DNA from 3 places in the Nonomuraea sp. NPDC050691 genome. Region 2 is predicted to be linked to each of the others. Evidence: predicted binding sites of a transcription regulator. Region 2 holds the regulator's gene; each other region holds the start of a gene.
What was found. The regulator LexA, encoded in region 2, represses DNA repair genes until DNA is damaged. The targets are predictions, from matches to a motif close to TCGAACANNTGTTCGA.

Region 1: a site for LexA is predicted at 3,197-3,212, ahead of AB0H81_RS31045 (SAV_6107 family HEPN domain-containing protein). Genes of this name have one in related genera too.
Region 3: a site for LexA is predicted at 6,521-6,536, ahead of AB0H81_RS40830 (DUF6504 family protein). Genes of this name have one in related genera too.

The regions. Positions count from the first base shown of each region.
Region 1 is NZ_JBFAIA010000118.1:532-10,424, forward strand. Features, by position in the region: gene AB0H81_RS31025 (hypothetical protein) at 1-766, shown strand, start outside; gene AB0H81_RS31030 (helix-turn-helix domain-containing protein) at 936-1,538, opposite strand; gene AB0H81_RS31035 (cytochrome P450) at 1,631-2,827, shown strand; gene AB0H81_RS31040 ((4Fe-4S)-binding protein) at 2,838-3,032, shown strand; gene AB0H81_RS31045 (SAV_6107 family HEPN domain-containing protein) at 3,475-3,921, shown strand; gene AB0H81_RS31050 (transcriptional regulator) at 4,811-5,305, opposite strand; gene AB0H81_RS31055 (universal stress protein) at 5,610-6,476, opposite strand; gene AB0H81_RS31060 (amino acid permease) at 6,476-7,897, opposite strand; gene arcC (carbamate kinase) at 7,915-8,850, opposite strand; gene AB0H81_RS31070 (arginine deiminase) at 8,873-9,893, opposite strand, start outside.
Region 2 is NZ_JBFAIA010000117.1:6,970-16,862, reverse strand. Features, by position in the region: gene nrdR (transcriptional regulator NrdR) at 1-264, opposite strand, end outside; gene AB0H81_RS30965 (hypothetical protein) at 899-1,117, opposite strand; gene lexA (transcriptional repressor LexA) at 3,379-4,089, shown strand; gene AB0H81_RS30955 (helix-turn-helix transcriptional regulator) at 4,473-5,348, opposite strand; gene AB0H81_RS30950 (zinc-dependent alcohol dehydrogenase family protein) at 5,532-6,551, shown strand; gene AB0H81_RS30945 (aminotransferase class I/II-fold pyridoxal phosphate-dependent enzyme) at 6,820-7,932, shown strand; gene AB0H81_RS30940 (PDZ domain-containing protein) at 8,056-9,893, opposite strand, start outside.
Region 3 is NZ_JBFAIA010000230.1:284-9,927, forward strand. Features, by position in the region: gene AB0H81_RS40785 (helix-turn-helix domain-containing protein) at 1-307, shown strand, start outside; gene AB0H81_RS40790 (LysE family translocator) at 329-955, opposite strand; gene AB0H81_RS40795 (low temperature requirement protein A) at 1,024-1,653, shown strand; gene AB0H81_RS40800 (quinone oxidoreductase) at 1,643-2,590, opposite strand; gene AB0H81_RS40805 (virginiamycin B lyase) at 2,672-3,625, opposite strand; gene AB0H81_RS40810 (hypothetical protein) at 3,616-3,789, opposite strand; gene AB0H81_RS40815 (ATP-binding cassette domain-containing protein) at 3,749-3,955, opposite strand; gene AB0H81_RS40820 (TetR/AcrR family transcriptional regulator) at 4,095-4,682, shown strand; gene AB0H81_RS40825 (serine/threonine-protein kinase) at 4,711-6,405, opposite strand; gene AB0H81_RS40830 (DUF6504 family protein) at 6,604-6,870, shown strand; partial or broken gene dnaE (DNA polymerase III subunit alpha) at 6,870-9,644, shown strand, end outside.

The sequences.
Region 1 (9,893 bases), on a different contig from region 2:
CCGTGCCACCCTCGGAGAGCGTGCCGCCTTCCGGGACCGAGCCGCGGCCGTGGGCCGGGGAGCGGTCCTGGACGACGCGGTGGCCGCGCGCCGCCCGGGCGTTCTCCGTCGTCTCCATCCGGCCGTGCGGGGAGTGGGGGCGTACGCCGGGGCGGCGGCCGGGCTCATGGCGGCGACCGGGGGAGTGGCGGCCTGGTACGCGGGCGACCGGCTCAGGCGGTACGCGTTCATCGCGTTCGACTTCCCCGAGGTGTCGTTCCTCAGCGGCGTACGGGACTCCCTCGACATGGTGCGCGCCACGGCGGCGGCCCTCGTCCTGCTGGCCTGCCTCACCCTGGCGGCCTGCCTGGCCACGTCACGGACCGCCGTCCGGGCCCCGCGCGGCCCCGCGGGCCGTTCGCGGAGGGGGAGTCTGGTGCCGGTCGTCGTCGTGCTGGCCGCCGTCAACGTCGCCTTCACCGCCGACCTCGCCCCCAAGGCCGCCCCTCACGCCGGCCCCGACTGGCTGCCCGCCCCGCCTCCCGGCAGGGTGGCCCTGGACACCAGGGTGAAGTGGAACGTCTGGGTCCCCCTCACGTACCGGGTCTGGTGGACCAGGCTGGAGCGGTACGACGGCGCCCGCCAGGTCCCGCCCGCCGGAGCCTGCACGGCCGTGGTGCCCCCGGACGCGGGCGCACCCCCGCGGGGCTGGACCGCGACGGGCCTGGGCGGTGAGCGCCAGGGCTGGACGAGTTGGTCCGGCCCCGGCTGCGGGCGAGCGGCCTAGGACGAGCGGCGGCGGCGCGTACCGGGCCGGCTCGAACGTCCCCTCCTGGAGCACGTCCACGTACCGCCGGACGAACCCGGGCCGGAAGCCCGGCACGCCGGGCCGCTCCGCCGTCCGCGCCGCGACGGGCACGGAGATCCGGGACACCGCCACGAACGGCGTGCCCGGGTCAGGTCAGCGACCCCAGGCCGCGCACGGTGATCTCGGCCGCCTGCAGGGCCGCCTCGACCGCCTGCTCCATCGAGTCGCCCCGCTCGACGCTGGCCACGATCACCAGCTTGGCCGCCCCCGCGAGCGCGCCCACCGCGGCCGCGGCCTCCACCAGGCTCAGCCGCCCGTGGTACGACTCCTGCAGCGCCCGGGCGATGCGGAGCTGGTTGGAGAACAGCAGCCGCAGGGCGCGCGCCTGCAGGGCCGGGACGGTCGTCATGAGCCGGATCCGGGTCCGCGTCGCCTCGGCACCGGAATCGTCCGCGGCCATGTGGGCCAGGGCGTCGCGCACGATCCGCATCAGCAGGTCGGGCAGCGCCTCGTCGGGGCCGCGGCCCGCCACGAGCGCGAGGGTGCGTTCCAGGCGGCTGTCGATGTCGTGGAGGAGCACGTCCTCCTTGCTCGCGAAGTAGCTGAAGAACGTGCGGGTGGACACGTCCGCCTCCGCCGCGATCTCCGCGAGCGTGGTCTCCTCGTAGCCCTTCTCGGCGAACAGCCGGAGCGCGGCTTCGACCAGCGCCTGGTGCGTGCGCTGCTTCTTGCGCTCCCGGATTCCCGCCATGGCGGAACTGTACTGCACGCATTTTAGTTTTTCATCCATTGAAAGTTTGCATTCGTTGATGTTTTGTGGGAGGTGACCCGGAAGGAGACCAGATGTCAGAGCTGATCATGACCACAGAGCGCGAACGCCCCTTCGACCCGCCGGAGCGGATCGCGGAACTCGGCGGGGAGGCGCCGCTCCACCGGCTGACCTTCGCCGACGGGCACGAGGGCTGGCTGGTCACCGGTTACGCCGCAGCCCGCGCCATCCTCGCCGACCCGCGCTTCAGCAACCGGCCCGAGTACGCGCACCCCACCATCCCCGCCCGTGCCGAGGTCGCCGAGAAGCTGCGCGGCAAGGAGTTCGCGGTGCCGGGGTTCTTCCTGCGCATGGACGCGCCCGAGCACACGCGCTACCGCAAGCTGCTCACCGGCCAGTTCACCGTCCGCCGGATGAAGCAGCTCGAACCCCGCGTCGAGGAGATCACGCTGGCCCGCCTCGACGCCATGGAGGCCGCCGGCAGGCCCGCCGACCTGGTCGAGCAGTTCGCGCTGCCCATCCCGTCGCTGGTGATCTGCGAGCTGCTCGGCGTACCGTACGAGGACAGAGAGCGTTTCCAGCACGACTCGAAGGCGCTGCTCGCGCTGGAGAGCGGCGCCGACGAGGTCATCGACGCCATGAGGAGCATGACCGGCTACCTGTACGACCTCATCCAGCGCAGGCGCGCCGAACCGCGGGACGACCTCATCAGCGGCCTCGTCCAGGGCGGCGACCTGGCCGACGACGAGCTGACCGGCGTCGCGTTCCTGCTGCTCGTCGCGGGGCACGAGACGACCGCGAACATGCTCGGCCTCGGCACGTACGCGCTGCTGCGCAACCCGGACCAGCTCGCCGCCATGCGCGACGACCCGTCCGTCGTCGACAACGGCGTCGAGGAACTGCTGCGCTACCTCACGATCATCCACATCGGCCCGATCCGCGCCGCGCTGGAGGACGTCGAGGTGGAGGGCACCGTGATCCGGAAGGGGCAGTCGGTCGCCTTCAGCCTGCCCGTGGTCAACCGCGACCCCGCCCGCTTCCCGGGCGGCGACTCCCTCGACATCACGCGGCCCGCCGGCGGCCACCTGACGTTCGGCCACGGCATCCACCAGTGCCTCGGGCAGCAGCTCGCCCGGATCGAGATGCGCATCGGCTACCCGGCGCTGCTGCGCCGCTTCCCGGGTCTGCGCCTGGCCGTGCCCCCGGAGGAGGTGCCGATGCGCACGGACATGAGCATCTACGGGGTGCACCGTCTCCCCGTCACATGGTAGGGAGATCACCATGGAGATCAAGGCTGACACGACCGTGTGCATCGGGGCGGGCATGTGCGCGCTCACGGTGCCGCAGGTCTTCGACCAGAGCGACGAGGACGGGACGGTGGTCCTGCTGGAGACGTCGCCGCCGGCGGAACTGGAGGACGCGGTCAGGCGCGCGGTGACGCTGTGCCCGTCGGGCGCCCTGTCGATCGCCGAGTGACGCGACGCACAGCCCGGAGGGAAGACCGAGTACCGCGACACACCGCTCGAAGGGGGACCGAGTGCGGCGGCGCGCCGCGGAAGGAGCCTGAACCGAGGGGGGACGGACGGCTTTCGCCATGCCGATCGAACCTGTGTTCTGAAACGGGTTGACACCGAGCGTGATCGAAATTATGTTCGACGTAGTGACGTGAGGCTCGCGGCTCACGTCGAAGGACCTGGTCGCGGGCCACGCTTCCCCCAAGCGAGACCCGCGATCAGGCTCCACGGGCGAAGGGCGCGTCCTCGTCGTCGGCGGAGACGAGCAGGGCGTGTCCTGGCCGGACGGGGAGAGGGGAAGCTCCACGTCCGGCCGGCCCGGCGGAATTGTCGGTGGCGCCTGCGATTCTGGCTTCACCGGCGGTGACGCCGGCCGCCCGCCACGACCCCAAGGAGGCGTGCACATGGCACCACGGTCTAGAGACCCGCAGGGTCCCCGGCTGTCGCAAGCCGTTCGGGCGCACCTGACGGATTCACGTTCCTGCCTGGCGGAGGCGTCAGTCGCGCGCACCCCGGCATCCCGATATGTCTCGGCCCACCTGGCGGCGCTACGCGCGGCCGCCGCGATCCTGGCTGCCCGGCCCCGGCCGATGGAGGGCCGCAGGCGCCGCCTGCGCAGCGCATGGGAGCTGCTCCCGGAGGTGGAGCCCGAGCTCGCCGAGTGGGCCGCCTACTTCGCGGTGAGCGCCGCCAAGCGCGCCGCCGCCGAGGCCGGCATGGTCCGCGGGGTCTCCGCGGCCGACGCCGACGAGCTGCTGTCCGAGGCCGAGACCTTTGTGACGCGAGTGGAGGAGATGCTGGGGGTCCCTACCCAACCCCAGTTGCCCGTCGAGGTCCCTTTGGCCGGGTGAGCCGCCGCCGCGCCCAGCCACCCCAGGGCCCCGCCCTGTTCTGACGCGGCGCGCCGCTCCCGAGCCGTCTGCGCCGGCCCTGCCGGCCCTTTCCCCGCCGGGTGCTGGTCTTCGCCGGCCTCCCCGGAGGCTTCTCCACGCCCGCCCCCGGCCCCGGCCCCGGCCCCGGAAGAGCCTTCCGCGCCCGTTTCCTCAGCCTCAAGGGCCTTGCCACGCCACTCTCGACCCGGGCGGCCTTCCGCGCCCGTTTCTCAGCCCCAGTGGATTTACCGCGCCCGCTCTCAGCCCGGGGGGCAGTACCACGCCCGCCTTCCTCCTGGGGCCCCACCACGTCCGCTCTCGGCCCGGGTGGCCCTTCCGCGCCTGTTTCTCGGCCACGGGGGCTTGCCACGCCCGCCTTCGCAGCGGACGCCCCACGCCGGCACCCCAAGCCCTGTGCCGGCCCCAAGGCATCCCCCGAGCCCGCCCCTGCGCGGCCCCACCGCTTTCGGGCGGCCACATCCGGCACCTTCGCTGCCCCGAGCGTCTTCGCGCAGTGCCCGGCGCTTCACCGGTGCTACGTGGCCTTCGAAGCTCCGCCGGCGTCCCGCGACCGCGCCGCACGTGGCTTCGCCGACGGCGCATCCCACTGGCGCTTCCTCGGCACCAAGCGCGTGCCCACGACGGTCCTTCAGCGGCGTGCTCGCGATAATCCTTCAGCGCATGCCCACGATGGTCCTTCAGTGGGGCCCCGGGAAACAGGCAGACGCCACCGCAGGGGCTCGCGTACAGGCCCCGGACATGCCTGAGGGGCGCGCAGTGCGGTGCGCGCCCCTCGGGTGAGAACGATTCGCCCCCGGCGAAGGGACCGGGACGGGAGCCGGTGGGGCAGGGCCCCGGTCCGGGCGGGTCAGAACGACTCGACCGCCCTGCGGGCCTCCGCGTCCAGGACGCCCCAGCTGATGAGCTCCTCTGTCAGCTCGCTGGGCGACTTGTCATAGATCACGGCCAGGGAGCGCAGGTCCTCCTGGCGAATCGACAGCACCTTGCCGTTGTAGTCGCCACGCTGGCTCTGGATGGTGGCGGCGTAGCGGGCGAGCGCCCCGGCCTTCTCCTTCGGCAGCGTGGCAAGCCGCTCCAGGTCGATCACAAGCTTCGGCGTCGGCCCGAGCGGGCTGGGCGCGGCGCCGCCCGGCAGGAGCTCGGAAACGGGCACCCCGTAGAAGTCGGCAAGCTCGGCAAGCTTCTGCACCGTGACCGCGCGGTCGCCGCGCTCGTACGAGCCCACGACCACGGCTTTCCACCTGCCACGCGACTTCTCCTCGACCCCGTGCAGGGACAGGCCCTGCTGGGTGCGGATGGCGCGCAGTCGTGCACCCAGCGACTTTGCGTACTCAGACGGCATCGTGTGGCCCCCCGGCTCTCGTAATGTATCGCTATCAGTAGATTGTGCTCCCCCGCGGTGAACGCCGAAGCCACCGGGGGTCTGGTGCCGAACTCGGCACCATCGGTAGCCAAGGCCCTGGGTTTACCCCAAAAACGCCGCGCGGTGTGGTTACGCACAGTGACGGTAAAGGGGAGGACGCCCAAGGTCAAGCTGATTGGAAAAAAGATGCCGAATCCGATCCGGGAGGCTACGCCACATTAGTCCCACTTGTCCCGGCAATAACGGTACTTCGTCACCGTTTGTCGAGTACGACTTTTCCGATTCAGGGCTGCCGAGTGAGGATCATCACAGGACACGTGGCGGCCTTGACGATCTTGACGGAGGTGTCCCCGAGGAAGACGCGCCGCAGCGGCCCGCCCGCGCTGGACGCGCACAGGAGGATCTCCCCGGCCCGCCACGACGTCGTGACGAGCGCCTGGGCCACGTTCCGCCCCTCCAGCACCTCCACCTCCACCTCGAGCCGCCGCCGGTGCCCCCGCGCCGCCACCTTGAGGTCGGCCGCGGTCTGGTCGCGCAGCCGCTCCAGCATCCGCTCCTCGATCTCGACCTTCCGGCCGCTGCTGACGACCAGCGTGACCAGGCGCAGCGGAACCTGCAGCGCGCCCGCCGCCTTGGCGGCCGAGGCGACCGCCGCGTCGGCGCACGGGCCGCGCCGGTAGGCGACCGTGATGCGCTCGAAGACGCCCGGCGGGTCGTCGGCGTAGCCGCGCGGGGCCAGCAGCACCGGCACCGGCGAGGAGTGCAGGAGCTGGTCGGCGGTGCTGCCGATGCCGATGCGGCCCCTGGCGCCGCCCGGCGCCGAGCCGATCACGATGACGTCCGCCCCGCGCCTGCGCGCGAGCTCCACCAGGCCGCGCCCGCTGCCCCTGTGCGTGTGGCTCACGTACTCGGCGTCGTCGCCCGCGATCTGCGTGGCCTGGGAGAGCGTGATCCGGGCCTGCTCCTTGAGGTAGGCGCGCCAGGCGGCCTCCTCCGCGCGTGCCGGGCCGGGCGTGCTCCAGCCCGGCGGCTGGACGGCGGCCACCGTGAGACGCCCACCCGCCTGCTTGGCCAGCAGCGCCGCCAGCACGAGCCCGTCGCGGCCCCTCGGCTCGGGGATGGCTCCGGTCAGGATGTCGTCGAACCGCATCAGACCACCTCCGCGTTCAACCGCGACTTGCGGAAGCCGTACAGGAAGTACCCGGCCAGGCCCACCAGCATCCACAGGCCGAAGGCCAGCCAGGTGACGCCCGCGAGCCCGGCCATCACGAGGGCGCAGAAGATCGCGCCCAGGACCGGGGTGAGCGGGAAGAACGGCGTGCGGAAGCTGCGGGGCAGCTCGGGGCTGCGATAGCGCAGGACGAGGACGCCGATGTTCACGATGAGGAACGCGAACAGCGTGCCGATGCTGGTGGCCTCGGCGAGCTGGCCGAGCGGCACGAAGCCGGCCAGCACCGAGATGAACGCCGCGACGATGAGCGTGTTGGCGACCGGGACCTGGTGGCGCGGGTTGACCTTCTGGAACACGCGGGGGATGAGCCCGTCGCGGGACATGGCGAACAGGATGCGGGTCTGGCCGTAGATGACGGTCAGCACGACGCTGGCGATGGCGATGACCGCGCCGAACGACACGATGAGCCCGGCCCAGGTGGAGCCGGTCGCGAGGTCGGCGATCTGCGCGAGGCTGGCCTCGGTGCTCTCCGGGTCGAACTGCGTCCACGGCATGGCGCCCACCGCCGCGGTCGCGACGAGCACGTACAGGATCGTCACGATGGCCAGCGACAGGATGATGGCCAGCGGCAGGTCGCGTTTGGGGTTCCTGGCCTCCTCGCCGGCGGTGGAGGCGGCGTCGAAACCGATGTAGGAGAAGAACACCTGCGAGGCGGCGGCCGTGATGCCGGCGACGCCGAGCGGGGCGAACGGCGTGAAGTTCTTCGCCTGGAACGCCGTGAACGCCACCGCGCAGAAGAACACCAACACGACGATCTTGATGAGCACGAAGACGGCGTTGGCCGTGGCGCTCTCGGAGGCCCCGTACAGCAGCACCCAGGTGGCCAGCACGACGATGAGGATGGCGGCCAGGTTGATCACGCCGCCGTCCTGGCCGGGGGAGGCGATGATCGCGGTGGGCAGCGTCCACCCGAACAGGCTGTGCAGGAACGAGTTGAGGTACTGGCCCCAGCCGACCGCCACGGCCGCCACCGAGACGGCGTACTCCAGCATGAGGCACCATCCGCACACCCAGGCCACCAGCTCGCCCAGCGTGGCGTACGCGTACGAGTACGACGAGCCGGACACCGGGATGGTCCCGGCCAGCTCGGCGTACGACAGGGCGGAGAACAAGGCGGTGATGGCGGCGAGCACGAACGACAGCACCACCGCGGGCCCGGCCTTGGGCACGGCCTGGCCGAGGATGACGAAGATGCCCGTGCCGAGCGTCGCGCCGACGCTGAAGAGCGTCAGCTGCCACAGGGACATGGTGCGGCGCAGCTCGCCGCCCTCGCCCCGGCCGCCCTCCGCGACGATCTGCGCGGTCGGCTTGGTGCGGAGAAGCCGTTGGGCCAGTGTCACCGGAACCTCCTACGGACCTAGAGCGTGCTCGTCAGCGGCCAGCGGGCGTTGGGCGTGACGATGGTGCCCGCGGAGCCCTCCAGGATCTGCTCCGCCTGGTCGAGCCGGCCGATCGCGGCCATGTCGCCGGTCGTCTCGACGAACCTGCACGCCGCCTCGACCTTCGGCCCCATCGAGCCGGCCGGGAAGTCGAGGGCGCGCAACTCGTGCGGGGTGGTGTGTCCGATCTCGCTCTGCCCGGGGGTGCCGAAGCCGCGCATCACGCGCGGCACGTCGGTGAGGATGAGGAGCGCGTCGCATTCGAGGGCCTCGGCCAGCATCGAGGCGGTCGCGTCCTTGTCGATGACGGCCTCGACGCCGGACAGCCGGCCGTGCTCGTCGCGGATGACGGGCACGCCGCCGCCCCCGGCGCAGATCACGATGACCCGCTCGCCCAGCATCCGGCGGATGAGCCGGGTCTCCACCACCCGCTGCGGCGCGGGGGAGGGGACGACCCGGCGCCAGTAGTCGCCGTCCTGCTTGACGGTCCAGCCGTACTCCTCGGCCAGCTTCCCGGCCTCGTCGCGGTCGTAGACCGGGCCGACGAACTTGCCGGGGTCGTCGAAGGCCGGGTCGACCGCCGAGACGAGCGTCTGCGTGACCATGGCGAGGACCTGCCGGCCGGGCAGCGCGTTCTGCAGGGCCTGGAGCATCCAGTAGCCGATCATGCCCTGGGTCTGCGCGCCGAGCGCGTCGAACGGGTACGGCCTGGTCAGGTGGTGGTCGTTGGCGCTCTCAAGGGCGAGCAGGCCGACCTGCGGGCCGTTCCCGTGCGTGATGACCAGCTCGTGCCGCTCGGCCAGCCCGGCCAGCGTCCGCACGGCGATGGCCACGTTCGCGACCTGCGTGTGGGCGTCCGGCTTCTGCTGCCGCTGCAGCACCGCGTTGCCGCCCAGCGCCACGATGACCCGCATCCCGTCCCTCCCCGTCCCCCGGTCAGATGCCGTCGCGTTCGAGGGGACAGCTCATGCAGCGCGGCCCGCCGCGGCCCCGGCCCAGCTCGCTGCCCCGGATGGTGACGACCTCGATGCCGTTGTCGCGCAGGAAGTTGTTCGTCGTGGTGTTGCGCTCGTAGGCGACGACCACGCCGGGCTCGATGGCCAGCGCGTTGCAGCCGTCGTCCCACTGCTCCCGCTCGGCGGCGTACACGTCCTGGGTGGGCGTGAGCACCTTGATGTCGTCGAGGCCGAGCGCCCGGCCGATGGCCCGGTGCATGTCCTCCGGCGGATGGTCGGTGACCTTCAGCTCCTTCTCGGTGTCGCCCGGCTCGATCGTGTACGACGGCAGCATGCCGAGCCCGGCGTACTTGGTGAACACCCCCGCGTCCACCATGGTCATGACCGTGTCGAGGTGCATGAAGGCCCGGGCCTTCGGCATGTTCAGCGCGACGATCCTGGTCACGGAGCCGGCCTGGAACAGCCGCTGGGCGAACATCTCGACGGCCTGCGGGCGGGTGCGCTCGCTCATGCCGACGAGCACGGCGCCGCGGCCGATGACGAGCACGTCGCCGCCCTCCAGCGTGGCCGGCGCGACCGAGTGGCCGGGCAGCCACACGTGGAAGCCGCCCTTCTGCGGCGTGCCGAAGCCGTCGGCGAACGTCGGGTGGTACTGGTAGACCGCCTCCATGTTCACGGTCTCGCGCATGCGGGCCTTCTTGCGCATCGCGTTGATCGAGACCCCGTCGTACACCCAGCACGAGGTGTCGCGCGTGAACAGGTGGTTGGGCAGCGGCGGCAGGACGAAGCCGTCCTCCGGCAGCGAGTGGTAGGCGACCGACTTGGGGTCGCAGCCCAGCTCCGCGAGCTCTCTCTTGGTGATCCCGCCCGTCAGGTACGTCTGCAGCGTGGCCGAGTCCATCGCGTCGAGCGTGTTGCGCACGTCGTCCACCGCGAGCGGGCCCATGAAGCGCTCGTCCACGATCGCGTCCAGGATGTGCTTGCGCGCCTCGGGGATCTCG
Region 2 (9,893 bases):
GACCCGCTGCCCGAGCTGGGCCAGGGAGTCCTCGCTGACCGGCCTGCCCTGGCAGGCCCGGCGCACGCCCGCGACCACCTTGTCCCGGGAGAACGGCTCGGTCACGCCGCTGCGCTTGCTCACCATGAGGAGTACGGTCTCCTGGGTGGTGAACCGGCGCCCGCATTCCGGACATGTACGGCGGCGCCGGATCGCGCCACCGTCGTCCGTCGAACGGCTGTCGATGACCCTGGTGTCAGGATGGCGACAGAACGGACAATGCACGCGTTTCGCCTCCTGACCCGCGGTCACCCCACCCCGGCCTCGCCCCCTGCCCGGCTTGACCAGGGAACGCTCGCGCCCGCACCACGGCATGCCATGGTGCGGTCACGAAAACACAAGGTGTGGTGAACTACATCGGTGTAAGTACTAGATGTTGTGGTCCAACCGTAGAAGCGCGCGACCATGAACGCAAGTTGAGCCACACCCGTCTCAAGGAAGCCGCTGATCAGCGCAGCATGTTCCCGCCCGCACGGCGTGTCGCCCCTTTCCGGCCACGTACGCCCCACAGGACTGCCCCGTACACGGAAAAAACACCTTTCACGCAGCTCAAGAACTACGCCCGCATTTCAGGTATGCCAGGGGCCACGCAGGCCCTCACTCCGCGTACGCCCTCACCTGAGCCGAGCACAGCCAGGACCGACGTCAGCCGGGCCTACCGGGCGCAGGTGGAGTGTCGGCCACCGAGCGGGAGGACCGCATCCGGCACCACCGGACGCGGGCAGCCAGGCGGAGTGAGTCGACGTCCGTGGCGAACCGCTCCACGGCGGACCCTCGCCTGTGCTCCACCCGCCACGGAGCCGTAACTGCCCGAGAAGCCATGACCGCGCGAGAAGCCGTGGTATCGCGGAAAGCCATGTCATGGCGACAAGCCGTGAGCGCGCGAGAGGACGGCGGCGCCGGCCGGCGAGCCGTGACCGCCTGAGAAGCCGTGACCGCGCGAGAAGCTGACGCCCGCATCGAAAGTGATGACCGCATGAGCAGCCGTGGCACTGTGAGAAGCCGTGGCCGCGTGGGCGGCCGTTCTGGTGCCGAGCCAGAAACCGCACAGGGACAACAGCGCCGCCATCAAGATCATGATCGCTGCCCGCCCTCGGCGCGTCAGCCGCACCGGGGCAGCCCGCCGCCCACAAGCCCCGCGCGAGGCCGCCCGCCGCGCGGACGCTCCGCTCCCGGGGGCCGTCCGGCCAGACGCGGCCCCAAGCGGATCCGTCCACCCGTCCCTCCGCCGCGAGGACCCCGCCCGGACGGATGCCAGCCGCCCGCCCTTCGCCCGAACAGATGCCTTACGCGTATCCCTTCTCCCCCGCTCACCCGCACGGCCCTGCGTCCTCCCCGCAGCCCCACCGGTCTGCGCGGCCCCCCGGGCAGCCCCATCGGTCTGTGCGAACCCCCGGGCGGACCCACCGGTCTCTGCAGTCCCCCGTGCGGACCCTCGCCCCTGCGCAGTCCCCGGCATAGCCATAGGGCTCTTCCCCAATCCCCGGGCAGACCCACGCCCCTGCGCAGTCGCCCGCACAGCCTCACGGCCCTGTGCGCTTCTCTGCTCACCCCCACGGCTCCGCACAGCCTCCAGCACCCGCAACGGCCCGCGCACAGCTGCTCCGCCCGGGACCGGCTCACGCACCGGGCGGGTCCCCTTCCCCTCTCGGCTCTCGACCGTCACCGGCCGCTGCGCTGCCCCTGCGCCCTGTACTGCCCCGCCCCCTCGACCGGGTCCGGCGGATCCGCTGCGACCGCCCTGCACGATCGAGCCGACACGAGCCACCGGCGAAGCAGCGGCCGCCCTGCCGCCAGGCACGGCCGACAGTCGCGCACTCGGCCGGGACCCCCTGCCGCGCCCCCGGGTGTCCCCGCCGCTCACCGCCGAACCGGTCCCGGCCGGCCGGGAAGTCCTCGCCGCCTCACCCTGCGCAGCCTGCCTGCCTCGTACCGTCGATCGGTCGCCCCTGGACGATCCGTCCCCTGTCGCCGCCCCACCCCTATGGGCCGGGTCGCCGCTGCCCTCCGGACGCCCCTCGGGAAGATCGAGGTCGTCGGCCTCCGGTCTGGGCGGCGGTACGAGCCACAGTTGAGGTCTTCCCGCGGCAGAGGCACGACCGGCCTGGCGGCGGGCCGCCCTCACCTCGGCGTCCGGCAACACCCCGTCGGTGTCCGGCGACACCCTGTCCCTACGCGAGCCGTCCTCCCGCATCCGAACCCCACCCCTCGAAGTGAAACCCGCGAACCGCCCGGCCATACGCCAGGCCCGATCGCCCCAACCGGCGCGACACCCCGGTCCGCCCTTCATGCGTGGCACGCTCGATCGATCCGCCCCACACCAGACGATCCACCGACATGACGCGTCGGCTTCTCGCCTCCTCACACGCCGGCCGCTCCTCCAAGGGCGGACACAGCCGGCCTCACCACCACCCACCGCACGGGCATATGCTCACCGCCCACTGCGCCGGCGCTCGCCTCACCACCGTCCGACGCGCTGACACCCGTCTCACCGTCCATGCGCCAGCGTTTGACTCACCGCCGCCCATCGCGCCGGCGTTCGCCTCGCCGTCGTCTGCCGCACCTGCGTTTGCATCTCCACCGTTCTCAAGGCGGCCGTCCGCGGCCCGGCCTCTCGTGATGCGACCGTTTCCGCCAAAGATCCGCGCGCCCCCGCCCCGCACGCCCGCGACCGGCACACCCCCGATCCGCTCGTCCCGTACGAACTCGATCCCCACATCCCGTACGTCCTCGATCCGCGCGGCCTCGATGCACGCAACTTCGGCGCCCGTACCTTCAGTGCGGCCGGTCGCGCTGCGCCTACTCCTGGCTCGAACGTTCCATGGTCCGGCCGCGCGCCCTGTGCCCCTGCGCACCGCCCCCGCGCGCAATGCGCCTCGGGAGCGGTGGCGCGCCAGATGTGGCCGGTGGCGAGATGCCGCTCAGACGGTGAATTGCCGTCTAAACCAGTACAAGCGCGAATACTGAACGCTTTGCCCACGCCTGCGACACCTTCATCATCCCCACCAACGTTCTTGATCGCGTTTGTACGGCCCGCCGCCACGCTCGGGCGCCCGGCGTCGTCGCTGGTCATGTCCGCAGCCGCAGTGGTGTGCACGACTGACCTCCCACGCCGTCCCGGGGTCCGAGAAAAAGACCCAATAAAGATCAGCAAATCGAACACGATGTCGATCGAACTCCCGTACGATGTTGTACACCACGGCACTGATAATTTCGAGGACGACTCGAACAATTGTTTGAAGATGATCTTCAACAGCGATACGGTCGCTGTGTGCGACATGGAGACCACGGACCGGGAGGACCGGCCGGAACGGCAGGCCCCCGGGCGAGGAGGAGAGCATGAGCGAGCGAGATGACGCAAACGGGGTCACCGACCTCGCGGTGCGCCGGCGCGACTCCCTGGGCCTGACGCCCAGGCAGCGCAAGATTCTCGAGGTGATCCGAGACTCGGTGCAACAGCGCGGATATCCGCCGTCCATGCGTGAGATCGGCGAGGCCGTGCAGCTCACCAGCACGTCCAGTGTGTCGCACCAGTTGACGGCGTTGCAGCGCAAGGGCTATCTGAGGCGCGACCCGCACCGGCCGCGCGCCCTGGAGGTGCGCCTGCCCGGCGAGCCCGCGCTCTGGGTCGACCCCGACGCCTCCTCCACCGTCGAGCCCACCGTGAGCAGGCCCACGGCCGCCTACGTGCCGCTGGTCGGCCGGATCGCCGCCGGTGGCCCGATCCTCGCCGAGGAGAGCGTCGAGGACGTCTTCGCGCTGCCCAAGCAGCTCGTCGGCGAGGGCACCCTGTTCCTCCTCCAGGTCGCCGGTGACTCCATGATCGAGGCAGCCATCGCCGACGGCGACTGGGTGGTCGTCCGCCAGCAGCCCGTCGCCGAGAGCGGTGACATCGTGGCCGCCATGATCGACGGCGAGGCCACGGTCAAGACCTTCAAGCGCAAGGACGGGCACGTCTGGCTGGTTCCCCACAACCCCAACTACGACCCGATCCCCGGCGACGAGGCCAGCGTCCTGGGCAAGGTCGTGGCGGTGCTCCGCCGCCTCTGACCCGTTCCGATGCCGACGGCTCCCCGGGCACGCACTCGGGGGGCCGTCTCAGCCCACCCTCACGAGCGAGCCGGACATCCTCCTCACCGGCTCTTCATTCGCGCCATTTCGCGCCATTCGAGGGGCCGATCCAGTAGTACACCGCCCTCCCAGGGGCCGTACTGAGTACGTCGCCATCCCAGGGGCTGCACTGAGTACCGCGCCCTCCCAGGGGGCCGCGCCGCCGTCCCAGGGGCGGACTGAGTACGCCATTTCAGGGGCAGATCAGGTACGCCGGAAAGAGACAGCGGGAAGGTGCGCCGCTGACCGCGAAGCTTGTGTGCCAGTGATGCGACACTCCGCCGGCCTTGACTGCGGCTTCCCTTGAGCGGGGTTGACGGTCGTCATGCCGTCGGCGCTGCGGCGCCGGGCACGGGCCTCTGGGTGGCGGCCCAACTGGCCAGGAGGCGGAGTTTGTCCTCGGAGTCGCTGCCTGGTTCCGTGCCGTAGGCCACCAAGGTGAGGTCGTCGGCCGACAGGTTCAGGGATTCGTAGGTGAGGTGCAGGTCGCCGACCACGGGGTGGTGGAACGGCTTGGCGCCCTGGTGGTGCTGGCGGACGTCGTGGCGGGCCCAGCGGGTGCGGAAGTCCTCGCTGCGGGTGGACAGCTCGCCGACCAGGTCGGTGAGGGTCTTGTCGTACGGGGCGCGGCCGGCCTGGTGGTGCAGAAGGGCCACGGTGTCGTCGGCGGCGCGTTCCCAGTCGCCCCAGAACTGCTGGGAGCGGGGGTCGAGGAAGATGAACCGGGCGTGGTTCGGGGTGGCGCCGCGGGCGGCGTCGAACATGGGGGCGTACAGGGCACGGCCGAGGATGTTGGTGGCCAGGACGTCGCCGCGGCCGTTCATGATGAACGCCGGTGCTTCGGTCATGGCGTCCAGCAGCCGCTGAACGTTGGGCCGCACGGTGCGCGGGACGGGGCGGCGCCGCCGCCGGGAGCCCGGTCCGGCGGCGCGGGCCAGATCCTCCAGGTGGGTGCGTTCTTCGTCGTTCAGCCGCAGCGCGCGAGCCAGGGCGTCCAGAACGCTGTCCGAGACCCCGGACAGATCACCGCGTTCCAGGCGGGAGTAGTACTCCACGCTGACCCCGGCCAGCTGGGCGACCTCGGCACGGCGCAGGCCCGGCACCCGGCGGGTGCCGTAGGAGGGCAGCCCGGCCTGCTGCGGGCTGATCCTGGCGCGGCGGGAGGTCAGGAACTCACGGATCTCGCTGCGGTTGTCCACCTTCTCCAGGCTAGGCGGCCTTCCCTCTGGCAGGGGTGCCCTGTCAGTACACCTTTCACCAGTGCCTTCCATGCCGCTTGACCAGCGCTTTTGATGGGTAGCGGCTCGGGGGACCGAGAGGCTTCGAGCCGGGCACGCCCGCGGGCGACCGTGGGGAACAGAGAATCCGAAGGAGTGAAGGTCATGCGTGGTGTGGTGATGCACGCTCCCGGCGACGTCCGGGTGCAGGACCTGGACGACCCGCAGATCATCGAACCGACCGACGCGATCATCCGGGTCACGGCGACCTGCGTGTGCGGGTCGGACCTGTGGCCCTACCGCGGCATCGAGGAGGTCCACGACCAGCCGATGGGCCACGAGTACGTCGGCGTGGTCGAACAGGTCGGCAGCGAGGTCAAGACCGTCAAGCCCGGCCAGTTCGTCGTGGGCACGTTCGTCGCCGCCGACGGCACCTGCGAGATCTGCCGCTCGGGCTACCCCTCCTCGTGCATCCACCGGGTGTTCATGTCCCTGGTCGGCACCCAGTCCGAGCGCGCCCGGATCCCCTATGCCGACGGCACCCTGGTGGCCACCCCCGGCACCCCTGAACCCGACCTGATCCCCAGCCTGCTGGCCGCCTCCGACGTCCTGGGCACCGGCTGGTTCGGTGCGGTGGCCGCCGAGGCCGGCCCCGGCAAGACGGTCGCGGTCGTCGGCGACGGCGCGGTCGGCCTGCTGGCGGTGCTGGCCGCCAAGCAGCTCGGCGCCGAGCGGATCATCGCCATGAGCCGCCACGAGACGCGCCAGAAGCTGGCCACCGAATTCGGCGCCACCGACATCGTCACCGAGCGCGGCGCCGAGGGCGTGGCGAAGATCAAGGAACTGACCGGCGGGCTGGGCGCGCACTCGGTCGTCGAAGCGGTCGGCACCCACGAATCGATGCACCAGGCCGTCGGCTCCGCCCGCCCGGGTGGCCACGTGGGCTTCGTGGGCGTCAACCACGACGTCACCCTCAGCGGAGAGGACCTCTTCTTCTCCCAGGTGCACCTGCACGGCGGACCGGCCCCGGTGCACCGGTTCCTGCCCGAGCTGATCGACCTCATCTGGCAGCGGAAGATCAATTCCGGCAAGGTCTTCGACCTCGCCCTCCCGCTGGAAGAGGCCGCCGAGGGCTACAAGGCCATGGACGAACGCCGCGCCATCAAGGCCATCCTGCACCCCTGACCCGCCACGACCGCCGCCCCCTGGAGCGAAGGTGGGCGTGCTCGCGGCGCAGGGTCGTACCCCATGGCAGGTCCCGCAGGTCGCGGGTGTTGTCGCGGCCGGGCCACGCGAGGGCGGCGGTCATGTCTCCTCCGGCGTATCGGGCCGCCTCCGAGGGCCTCACTTGGCGTGCCCCCGTGCTCGTCCGGCCGGCGCGGACGCCCCCCGAGCCGCCGGCGGGCGCGGACGCACTCCGAGCCGTCAGAACGCGGAAATCTACAATGTCCCCGTGAACTACGCATTGGGCCCAGATGACTTCAAATCCCGCAACGACGGGTTGAAGTGGGCCAAAGCTGCCCCCGGTGTCATCCCCGCCTGGGTCGCCGACATGGACATGCCCACCGCTCCCGCCGTGGCCGAGGTCCTCAGGCGGCGCGCCGAAGGCGACCTCGGCTACCCGACCTGGCTCGACAACCCGGGCTGCGGCCTTCTGGCCGAGGTGTTCGCCGAGCGCATGGCCGGCCGGTACTCCTGGAGCCCCGACCCGGGCCACGTGCGCACCTTCTGCGACATCAACCAGGCCCTCCAGGTGCTCCTCCACCTGTCCACCCGGCCGGGCGACGCGGTGGCTCTGCACACCCCCGCCTACCACCCGTTCCTCGGCACGCTGGAGGTCATGGACCGGCCGCTGCGGCCCATCCGGCTCGTCCCCGACGAGGGCGACTCGTGGCGGTACGAGGTGCCCGACCTGTCCGGGTGCCGCGTGCTGCTGCTCGTCAACCCGCAGAACCCGACGGGCCGCGTCTTCACCCGCCGTGAGCTGGAAGAGCTGGCCGAGCACGTCGAGCGGCACGACCTGCTGGTCATCTCCGACGAGATCCACGCGGACCTGACGTACGCCCCGAACCAGCACATCCCCTTCGCGACGATCCTGCCCGAGCGAACGGTCACGCTCACGTCGGCGAGCAAGGCGTTCAACCTGGGCGGCGTCCGCTGCTCGGTCGCCCACGTCGGCTCTCCCGCCGTGCGTGAGGCGCTCGCCGCCCAGCCGCCCTTCCTGTACGGCTCGGCGCACGTGTTCGGCGTGGAGGCCACGATCGCCGCGTGGCGGGACGGCGACGCCTGGCTGGAGGAGACCCGGGCCCTGCTCGACCGCAACCGCAAGACCATCGCCGCCCGCCTGCCCGAAGGGGTCGGTTACCGCGTGCCCCAGGCGACGTACCTGGCGTGGCTCGACTACGGCCGCCCCGGCATGGCGGAGGTGCTGGAGCGGGAGGCGAAGGTGCTGCTGAACGACGGCGCCGCGTTCGGGCCGGGCGGGGAGAACCACGTCCGGCTGAACTTCGCCACCACGGAGCCGGTCCTCACCGAGATCCTGGACCGCCTCCAGAACGCCCGTTGAGGGCCCCCGGCCGGCGCGTCGTCGAGCGCCGGCCGAGGTTCGGGCCGGACGGGCGTCCCAGCCGGGCGGATCCCCCGGGAACGGAGGTCCAGGCCGAGGCCGGGCGGAACCAGGTGAGGAAGGTCAGGACCCCAGCGGCGGGAGGGCCGGCGGGGTGGCGGCCGGGCGCTCCTCCAGGGCGGCCAGCGCCAGCTCCACCGCCTTCTCCAGTTGCGGGTCGCGCCCCGCCACCCGGTCCTGCGGCGTCATCACCACCTCCACGTCCGGGTCCACGCCGTGGTTCTCCACGCCCCAGCCCGGCCCCTCCAGCCAGAACGAGTACCGGGGCTGCGTCACGACCGTCCCGTCCACCAGCGAGTACCGCGAGTCGATGCCGATCACGCCGCCCCACGTCCGGGTGCCGACGAGCGGGCCGAGGCCGCGGTTCTTGATGCCGGCGCTGACGATGTCGCCGTCCGACCCGGCGAACTCGTCCGTTACCGCCACGATCGGGCCGCGCGGCGAGTCCTCCGGGTAGCGCATCGGCTCGTAGCCGCGCACCTGGGTCCACCCGGTGACGCGGCGGGACAGCTTCTCCAGCACCAGCTCCGAGGTGTGGCCGCCGCCGTTCTCGCGGACGTCGACGACGAGGCCCTCGCGGGCCATCTCGGTGCGCAGGTCGCGGTGGAACTGCGCCCAGCCCGACGCCACCATGTCCGGTACGTGCAGGTAGCCGAGCCGGCCGCCCGACGCCTCGTGGACGAACGCCCGGCGTCCCTCCACCCAGTCGTGGTAGCGCAGCCGGGTCTCGTCCTCCAGCGGCGTGACGACCACGCGGCGCGTCTCGCCGCCCGAGGCGGGCCGTACGGTGAGCTCGACGGCCCGGCCGGCCGTGCCGGACAGCAGCGCGAGCGGGCCGCGGACGGGATCGACGGGGCGTCCGCCGACGGCGACGATCGCGTCCCCGGGCCGTACGGCGACGCCGGGCGCGAGCAGCGGCGAGCGCGCGTCGTGGTCGGACGACTCGCCGGGCAGGATGCGCGCGACCCGCCAGGTGCCGTCCTCGTCCCTGGCCAGGTCGGCGCCGAGCAGTCCCTGGCGGCGGCGCGGGTCGCCTGGGGCGGCGTTGGCGCGGGCGTAGGCGTGGGACGTGCCGAGCTCGGCCTGCACCTCCCACAGCAGGTCGATCAGCTCGGAGTACGAGCCGAGGCGGTCCACCAGCGGCAGGTAGCGGTCGAGCACGCCCTGCCAGTCGACGCCGTTCATGTCGGCGCGCCAGAAGTGGTCGCGCATGAGCCGGCCGGCCTCCAGGTAGCCCTGGCGCCACTCGGCGACCGGGTCGAGCTGGACCGTGACCCGGTCGAGGTCGATGGTGACGACCTCGTCGCCCTCGGATGCCGAGCGGGTCTGCAGGCCGTTCTTGCCGTTGATGACGAGCCGGGTGCCGTCGCCGCTCACCTCGAAGGCCCGCACCTCGGTGCCGAGCTCGGCCCTGGCGCGCTTCTTGAGGTCGTAACGTTCGAGGACGACCTCGCCGGCCCGCTCGGTGCCGTCGCCGAGCTGGCCCGTGAGCGGGTGGCGCAGCCAGAGCAGGGCGTCCTTGGCGGCGCGCAGGTTGCCGTAGCGGCCGGCGGGCACCGGCACGGGCACGACGCGGGAGGCCAGCCCCTCGGGGTCCACCTCGGTGCGCGGGGGCGCGTCGTCCTTCTTGTCGTCCTGCGCGGGCTTGTCGTCCTCGCCGTTGAAGCCGCGGCCCTGGAGGCTCGGGTCGAACGGCGAGGGGGTGGTGGCGCGCAGGGGCACGATGTACGGCCGGCAGCCGACGGGGAACGCCAGGTCGAAAACATGCGCGTCGTACACCGGGTCGAACGTGCGCACCGACAGGAACGCCAGGTGCTTGCCATCCTTGGTGAAGACCGGGTCGAAGTCGGCGAAGCGCAGCGGTGTCACGTCGATGACGGACGTGCCGTCGAGGCGGCCCA
Region 3 (9,644 bases), on a different contig from region 2:
GCTGGTCTTCCCCGTCCTGCTGCGCGACCGGGCCGCGATGGAGGACCTCGTGACCAGCGTGCTGAGCCCCCTGCTGACCGCGCGCGGCGGGCACGGGCCGCTGCTGGAGACGCTGGAGGCGGTCTTCGCCGCTCAGGGCAACCAGACGGCCGCCGCGCGCCGGCTCGGCATCAGCACCCGTGCCGTCACCTACCGCCTCGAACGGGTGCGCCGCCTCACGGGCTTCTCCCCGGACGACCCCACGCAGCGCTTCACCCTGGAGACGGCCGTCCTGGGGGCGCGTCTGCTGGAGTGGCCGTGGGCCTGAACGGGCCGCCCGTCGCCTGTCTCACCTGTCGATCGCCAGGCGCAGACCGAAGCCCACGATGACCACGCCCGTGACCCGGTCGAGCACCCGCCTGACCCGGGCCGTGCGCAGCACTCCGCTCATCAGCGTCGCCAACCCGATGAGCACGGTGCTCCACGCCAGGCCCTCGGCCACGTGCACGCCGGCCAGCAGCAGGCCCATGACGGCGTGCGGGGCGTCATCGGGGATGAACTGCGGCAGCATCGCCACGTAGAAGGCGCCCACCTTGGGGTTGAGCAGGTTCGTGACCAGCCCGCGCCGGAACCCGGTGCGGAAGCGGGTCTCCTGCCGCCCCTCCTTCTCGGGCGCCGCCTGCTCGGCGCCCCTGGTGAGCAGCATGCGCACCCCCATCCACACCAGGTACGCGGCGCCGGCCCAGCGCAGCACGTCGTACGCGAGCTGGGAGGCCGCGAGCAGCGCGGACAGCCCGGCCGCGGTGAGCCCGCCCCAGAGGAGCGTGCCGAGCTGGACGCCCAGCACGACGCCCCAGGCCGGGCGGCGCCCGGCCACCACAGAGGTCCGCAGGATGAGCGCCGTGTCGAGCCCCGGCGTCACCGTGAGCAGGGCGACGACCACGGCGAACGACGCGACGGAGGCACCGATGTCCATGGTGTCGAACCCTACCGAAGCATCTCGAACGGAGCGGATCACCCTCCCCGCGGAGCATTTGGACGTCGCTGACGCTCTACGCCAACGTCCGCGCGGAGCAGACGCACACACGCAGCATGCTGATCGGCATGTTCGGCATCGCCGTCATGGCGGCCGCGGCGCCCGACGTCGCGCACGAGATCGCCGGCGTCGGCACGCACGACGGCTGGTTCATCGCCGCCTACATCGCCTGCCGCATCAGCGTCTCCAAGTCCCTGCAGGCCGCGGGCACGGTCATGACGGCCTGGCCGGCGGCCCAGCTCGGGGCCGGGCTGGCGCCGTGGTTCGTATCGACCTGGCTGGAGCCGCCGGGCCGTTACGTCATGTGGGGGCTCGGCGTCGTGCTGGACGTGGCCTTCTCGGTGCTGCAGAGCCGCAGGCCGGAGCGGTTCGTCGACGAGATGCGGAAGCAGGCCGAGCGCCTGGAGCAGCGGGAGCGGCGCAGGCCGGCCGTGGGACGCACCAAGCGCCGGGTCCGGACCGCCGTCCCGGGCGCCGGCGAACGCGGGCTCAAGCCGTACATCGCGCTGCCCGCGCACTTCGCGATGACGGCGGGCATCACCGCGACCGCTGCTCCTCTTCGCCCTGTGGCGCGTGGCCTACCGCCCCCGCGGCGGCGCCGCGGAGGCGGCCTCACCGGCCTGACCGTTACGGGATGAGCAGCAGCTTGCCCGTGGTGCGGCGGGACGTCAGGTCCTCGTGGGCCCGCGCCGCCTCCGCCAGCGGGTAGCGCGCGGAGACGTTGACGCGCAGCCGTCCCGTGCGGATCCATTCGAACAGGTCGGAGGCGCGCTGGAGCAGCTCCTCCCGCTCCGCGATGTGGTGGACCAGGGTGGGACGGGTCAAGAACAGGGAGCCGTTCTGCGACAGGACCTGCGGGTCCAGGGGCGGGACCGGTCCGCTGGCCGCGCCGTACAGGGCCATGAGCCCGCGGGGGCGCAGCGCCTTCAGCCCGCCGTCGAACGTCGTGGCGCCCACCCCGTCGTACACCACGTGCATCCGGCCGCTCAGCGCCTCGGCGAAGTCGTCGTAGCGCAGCACCTCGTCGGCCCCCGCCTCGCGGGCCAGCTTCTCCTTCTCGGGCGTGGACACGGTGCCGTACACGTTGGCGCCCCTGAGCTTGGCGAGCTGCGTGAGGAGCTGCCCCATGCCGCCGGCCGCGGCGTGCACGAGCACGTCGTCGCCCTCGCGCACCGCGTACGTCGAGTGGGTGAGGTAGTGGGCCGTCATGCCCTGGAGCATCACGGCGGCGGCCAGCTCGGCGCTCACGCCCTCGGGCACCGGCACCACCCGGCCGGCCGGCACCACGGCCTTCTCGGCGTAGCTGCCGAGCACGCTCGCCCACGCCACGGTGTCGCCCACGGCGACGTCGCGCACGCCCGCGCCGACGGCGGACACGACGCCCGCGCCCTCGGAGCCGATCGTGCGGGGCAGCTCCAGCGGGTACGCGCCCGAGCGGTGGTAGACGTCGATGTAGTTGACCCCGCTCGCCGCGACGTCCACCACCACCTCGCCCTCGCCCGGCTCGGGGTCGGGACGTTCGACGTATTCGAGAACCTCTGGCCCGCCGTTGGCGGAGATGACTATGGCACGCATGCCCCTAGACAACCTCGGAATCCGGCGTTCGATTCCACCGGGAGTCGCCCGCGGCCCTGACCTCGCGATCTTCCCGGCGGGTCACGGGATCTCGACCCGGGCAAGGGCGCCCGCTTCGAGGGCCACCCAGATGGCGCCGTCAGGCCCGATCGTCAGGCCATGCGGCTCGGCGCGAACGGTACGGACGTCCGCCCCCGTATCCCCCTGCCCGCCCGCCCCCACCGACGCGGACGACGAGGCGGTAGATGAGGACGGCGAGGCCGGCAGGGGGAGGGGCGGCAGGGCGTACTCGTCCACCTTGCCCTCCGGAGTGATGCGGCCGAGGCGGTCCGCGGCCCACTCGGTGAACCACAGAGCCCCGTCCGGCCCCGAGACGATGGCGTGCGGACGGCAGGCGCTGTCGGGCAGCGGGAACTCCGTGACCTCACCCGCCACGGTGATGCGCCCGATCTGCCCGGCGCCGATCTCCACGAACCACAGCGCCCCGTCCGGCCCGGCCGTGATGCCCACGGGCGCGGCTCCGGACGTGGGCAGCCGGTGGACCGTCATCTCCCCGTCGAGCGCCACCCGGCAGATGGCGTCGCCCTGGTTGAGCGTGAACCACAGGGCGTCGTCCGGCCCAGCGGCGATCGCCGAGGGCATGCCGCCCTTCACCGGCACCTCGAACTCGGTCACCGTACCGTCGCCGGCGATCCGCCCGACGCGGTCGGCCTGCAACTGGGTGAACCACATCGCCCCGTCCGGTCCGGCCGCGATGCCGTACGGCGCGCCGACCTCGAAGGACGTCACCTCGCCCGTCTCCGTGACGCGCCCGACCCGGCCGCCCTGGAACTCGGTGAACCACATCGCCCCGTCGGGGCCCGGCGTGATCACGGTCGGTCCGCCGTCGGCCGGGTCGAGGCGGTGGACGACCGGTTCCTCGCCGGGTACGAGCCTGCCCACCATGCCCTGATGGACCAGCGTGAACCACAGCGCCCCGTCGGGGCCGGTCGCGACGCCGTACGGGGCGCCCTGCGGGATCATGGTCAGTGACATACGTGTCCTCCTGAGACTTCCAGCCGCGTCCCCCGGAATCGTTCCCGCAGGGCGCGGTCGTGCGTGACCACCACGAGGCTGCCCGTGAAGTGGCCGAGTGCCTGTTCGAGTTCCTCGGCCAGTTCAGGGGACAGGTGGTTGGTCGGTTCGTCCAGCAGCGGCACCTCGTGCTCCTCGGCGACCAGCCGGGCCGGCGCCGGCCCGCGCTGCTGGCCGGCGGACAGCGCGCCCACCCTGAGGTCGAGCGTCTCCGCCCGCCCGCAGCAGCGTGGACTCGCCCGAGCCGTTCTCGCCCACGATGCCCAGGCGCTCGCCCGGCCGGACGGACATGGACACGCCGGACGGGATCCTGCGGTGGCCGTAGGACTTGGTGATCTCTCGAAGCAGGATGGTCAGGATGGAGCTCCAATCGCAACGGGTGTAGCTTTAGTGTGGCAGAGGCGAGGGCTTAAAGCAACAGGAGTTGTCTTTGGAAGTGACCAAACGGCCCGGTGGCCGGAGCGCGCGGGTCCGTGACGCGGTGCGGAAGGCCACGCTCGCGGAGCTGGCCGAGCACGGGTTCCGCGGCCTGACCGTGGAGAACGTGGCGGAGCGGTCCGGCGTCCACAAGACGACCGTCTACCGGCGATGGGGCAATGTCGAAGGGCTCATCGCCGACGCGCTGGAGCTGGCCGCCGGCGAGCCGTGGCCGATCCCCGACACGGGCACGGTCGAAGGTGACCTGCGCGGGGTCGTGGAGCTGGTGCGCAGCGGGTTCGAGGATCCGGAGCTGGGGCCCGTCTCGTCGGCGTTCGTGGCGGCGGCCATGCAGAGCCCCGAGGCCGCGCGGGCGCTGCACGCGTTCTTCGAGGCCCGCCACGACCAGTCGGCCCAGGTCGTACGGCGGGGCGTGGAGCGCGGCGAACTGCCCGTCACGGTCGACGCCCGCGAGGTGATCCGCGTCGCGGTGGCGCCCGTCTACTACCGGCTGTTCGTCGCCCACGAGTCGGTGAGCCGGCGAGACGCCGACCGGGCCGCCGACGCCGCCCTGGCCGCCGCCCGCGCCGGAGTCCTGTGACAGGAGCCGTCGGCGAACCGGAACGGGGTCAGGTCTGCATCTGGCCGCGGAGTTCGAAGTCGTCGAACGACATCCTCAGCACCGAGTCGTCCCCCTTGGGCGTGCGGGCGAACAGCCCCACGTACCCGTTGCCGAGCCCGCTCGGGTCGTCCACCTGCTGGACCTGCTCGCCGTTGACCCACATCGTCAGCCGGACCCCGCTCCCACGCTGCTCGCACGACGCCTCGATCCGGGCAGCCTTGCCCGGCAGGCCGCCGACCTTGACGGGCTGCGTCAGCGTGCCGCCCGAGCCGTCCAGGACGCGCCGGATGCGGGCCTGCCCCTTCGTGTCCAGGCCGAACTCGTACGACGTCGAGTCGTCGGCCGAGCGGCAGTACACCCCGTACTCGCCGCCACCCACGACCTGCCTGACCTGGGCGGTGACGCCGACGACCACGCTCATGGGCATCATCGGCGTCGGCGTGCTGGACGGCAGCGGCGCGCCCGTGGGCGAGGCGATGAGGTACGACGTGGGCGCCTTGATCCGGCGCTCCTCGTAGGTGTCCTCCACGTCGATCCCGAACGTGCCGTCGGTCCGGTAGCCGTAGGACGCGGTCTCGTCGGAGTCGTAGGTGCCGCCCCAGCCGCCGGAGGTCTGGGTGAAGTCCTCCTGGAGCAGCACCGGGCCCTCGGGTGGACTGCCGGACGAGAGCAGCGCCCATCCCGTGAGGCCCGCACCGGCGAGCGCGACCGCGCCGGCGGCGATCCCGGCCACCAGCCGCCACCTCGCCGTCCTGCGCCCGCCCGAAGGCCCGCCGCCGTAGGGAGCCCCGGAGTACGTGGTTCCGGAGCCGCCGTAGGGAACACCGGGGGCGCCCGGCTGGGTGAACGGCGTCGTCCCCGGCTGCTGCCAGCTCAGCTGCACCGTCCGCGCCGCCTGCTCCGGCGCCGCCGAGCGCCCCACCAGGTGGTCGAGGAGCTGCTGCGCCGTCGGCCGGGCCGCCGGGTCCTTGCGCAGGGCCGCGGCGACCAGCTCGCGCAGCCCCGGATCCACCTGGCTCAGGTCGGGCTCGGTGTTGAGCACCTGGTAGACGATCGCCGGCAGCGTCTCGCCGCCGAACGGGGCCCTGCCGCTGGCGGCGTACGCCACGAGGCAGCCCCACGAGAACACGTCGCACGCCGCCGACACCGGGTCGCCTCGCAGCACCTCGGGCGCCATGTAGCGCGGCGTGCCGACGATCTCGCCGGTGCCCGTGACCCCGCCGAGCGTGTCGAGCGCCCGCGCGATGCCGAAGTCGATCACCCGGGGGCCGACGGGCGACAGCAGCACGTTGGACGGCTTGAGGTCGCGGTGGACCACCCCGGCCCCGTGGATGGCGGTGAGGGCGGTGGCCACGCTCACCGCCAGCGCGTCGAGGCTGGACCCGCGCAGCGGCCCGGACTGCTCGACGGCCTGCTCCAGGTTGGGGCCGGGCACGTACTCGGTGACGACGTAGAGGAGCTGGCCGTCGAGGTCCGCCTCCAGCACTGCGGCGGTGCAGAACCTGCGCACCCGCCTGGCGGCGTCCGCCTCCCTGCGGAAGCGCATGCGGAACTGGTCGTGCTGGCTGAACTCAGGGTTGATCACCTTGATGGCGACGCGCTGACCCGCGGTGTCCTCGGCGAGGTGCACCGTGCCCATCCCGCCCCTGCCCAGCACGCTCAGCAACCTGTAGCGCCCGATGTGGGAGGTTTCACCGCTCACGGCGGGTTAGCTTACCGATATCGGCCTCGTCCGGGTGGGCCGACACGGCTCCCAAGGCCGGCCGGCTGTCCCGCACCGGCCGAGCACGCGTGAGTGACTTGCGCTCCGCGCCGCAAAGAACATATGTTCGATATGTAAGAACACCCGCCTTCCCCCGGGTGGCTGGACACAGTCGACAAAGCCGCGGGGAGAGGCGTCTTGAGCAGACTCTATGGCGATCCGATCGAGGTGTGGACTCGCGACGGCGAGCCCAGCCAGTTCGTCTGGCGCGACCGGCTCTACCTCGTGCGCGGCGTCCTCGACCACTGGGTGGTGGCGCGCGAGTGGTGGAAGGTCCGGGAGGGCGATCCCGGTGAGCGCCAGTTCTGGCGGGTCGAGGCCAGTCCGGGGCGCGAGGCCGGCTCGTACGAGCTGAGGTTCGACACCGCCAGCGGCGGCTGGCTGCTCATGAGGGCGTGGGACTGATGGCCGCGCCGTTCCCGCACCTCAACGTGGCCTCCGCCTACTCGATGCGGTACGGCACCGCGTTCCCGCGCGAGCTGGCGCGGCGGGCCGCCGACGACGGCATGGACATCCTCGCCCTGACCGACCGCGACGGTCTGTACGGCGCGGTCAAGCACGCCCAGGCGTGCGCGGACGCGGGGATCGGACCGGTCTTCGGCGTCAGCCTCGCCCTCGCCGAACCCGGCGGCGCCCTCGGCGACACACTCGACGACGCATGGGGCGGCGCGCTGGACGGCCTCGAACCCCCGGGACGCCCGGCCCGTGAACGGCATCGCCCCCGCACCGGGGCCGACGCCGAGGACCGGATCACCGTGCTGGCCCGTTCGGGCGGCTGGTCCCGCCTCGTCCGGCTGGTCACCGACGCCCACTACGCGGGCGAGCGCGGCGAGCCCCGCGTGACCCGCGAGATGGTGGCCGCGTGGGCCGGCCCCGGCGACACCCCCGACGACGGGCTGGTGGTGCTGCTCGGCCCGCGGTCCGACGTGGGGCGGGCGATGGCCGCGCGCCGCGACGACCGGGCCCGGGCGCTGCTCGCCCTGTGGCGCTCCATGGTGCCCGGGGTGGTGGTCGAGCTGGTCGACCAGTACGGCTTCCGCGACGCCATCACCGCCGTCCACATGCTCGCCCTGGCCGAGTCCGCCGGCGTGCCCGCCGTGCTCACCAACGCCGTCAGGTACCTCGACCCGGACGACCACCAGGTGGGCGACGTGCTCGACGCGGCCCGCCAGCTCGTCCCCCTGCACCCGCGCCATCTGGAACGCACCACCTCCCACGCCTACCTCAAGGGCTCCAAGGACATGGCCCGGGTGGCCGCCAAGATCTGCGGCTCCGACACGCGCCGGGTCGCCGCCCTGCTGCGCGCCACCCGGAGGGTCGCGGAGGAGTGCGTGATGGACCCGGGCGAGCTGCTCGCGCTGCGCGGCGACCCGCCCGCCCTGCACCTGCCCGAGATCGGCGCCGACCCGGTGCCGCTGCTGCGCCGCCGGGTGGAGGACGGGATGGCCGCGCGCGGCCTGGCCCGCTCGCGCGAGGCGGGGGAGCGGCTGCGGGAGGAGATGGCCATCATCGAGCGCAAGCGCCTGTCCGGCTACTTCATCGCCGTGTCCGACATCACCGACATGATCCGGGGCATGGGCGTCCGGTGCGCCATCCGCGGCTCCGGCGCGGGCAGCCTGGTCAACTACCTCATCGGCATCGGCGAGGTGAACCCCCTGCACCACGGCCTGCTCATGGAGCGCTTCCTGTCGGAGGGCCGCGTCGGGCTGCCCGACATCGACGTCGACGTGGAGTCCGCGCGCCGGCTCGACTGCTACAAGGCCATCTTCGACAGGTACGGCGAGGCGCGCGTGGCCTGCGTGTCCATGATGGAGACCTACCGGGCCCGCAGCGCGATCCGCGACGTGGCGGGCGCGATGGGGCTGCCCCCGTACGAGATCGACGCGATCGCCAAGGCGTTCCCGCACATCCGGGCCAAGCAGATCACCGCGTCGCTGAGCGACCTGCCCGAGCTGCGCGACAGCAGGCTGGGGGAGGCGGGGCTGGACCGGGTGTTCAAGCTGGCCGAGAAGCTCGACGGGCTGCCCCGGCACATCGCGCTCCACCCGTGCGGGGTGCTGATCGGCAACGCCGGGCTGCGTGACCGCACGCCGGTGGAGCGCAGCCTGCTGGGGTTCCCGATGTCGCAGTTCGACAAGGAGGACGTGGAGGAGGCGGGGCTGCTCAAGCTGGACGTTCTGGGCGTGCGCATGCAGTCGGCGATGGCGTACGCGCTGGGCGAGATCGAGCGCGTTGACGGCGTCACGGTCCGGCTGGACGAGCAGAGCGCCCCCGCGGAGGAGCGGGAGCCCCGGGACGCGGAGGTGCGGTACGTGCCGCACGACGACCAGGACACCTACGACATGATCTGCGCCGCCCGCACCCTGGGCTGCTTCCAGATCGAGTCGCCCGGCCAGCGCGAGCTGGTCGCCAAGCTGGAGCCGCGCGCGATGCACGACCTGATCGTGGACATCTCGCTGTTCCGGCCGGGGCCGGTGAACTCCGACATGGTCACCCCGTACCTGGAGGCCAGGCACGGGTGGCGGGCGGCGTACTACCCGCACGAGCGGCTGCGCGAGCCGTTGAAGGAGACGCACGGCGTCGTGGTCTTCCACGAGCAGGTGCTCAAGGTCATCGCGGCGATGACCGGCCGCGACCTGTCGTTCGCCGAGATGCTGCGGCGCTCGCTGGGCACGCCCGAGGGGCGGGAGCTGGTCCGCAAGACGTTCATGCCGATGGCCAGGGCGAACGGGTTCGACGACGCGACCGTGGAGCGGGCCTGGAAGGTGCTCGACGCGTTCGGCGGGTTCGGGTTCTGCAAGGCGCACGCGGCGGCGTTCGCGCTGCCCACGTACCAGTCGGCCTGGCTCAAGCGGCACCACGCGGCGGCGTTCTTCGCGGGGGTGCTCACGCACGAGCCCGGCATGTACCCGCAGCGGGTCATCATCGACGAGGCCCGGCAGTGCGGGGTCGCCATCCTGCCGCTCGACGTGAACAGGTCGGGCCGCGACTGGCGGGTGGAGCGCCTCGGGCCGCGCCCGCCGCTGCGGCTCCAGGTCCCGGCCGGCGCCCTGGACGGGGACGCCCCCGCGGAGAAGCCCCGGCGCGTCCCCTTCAAGGCCGAGGAACTGGGCAAGGGGTACGCGCTGCGGGTGCCGTTCTCGGCGGTCAAGGGGGTGAGCGAGGCGGAGGTGGACCGC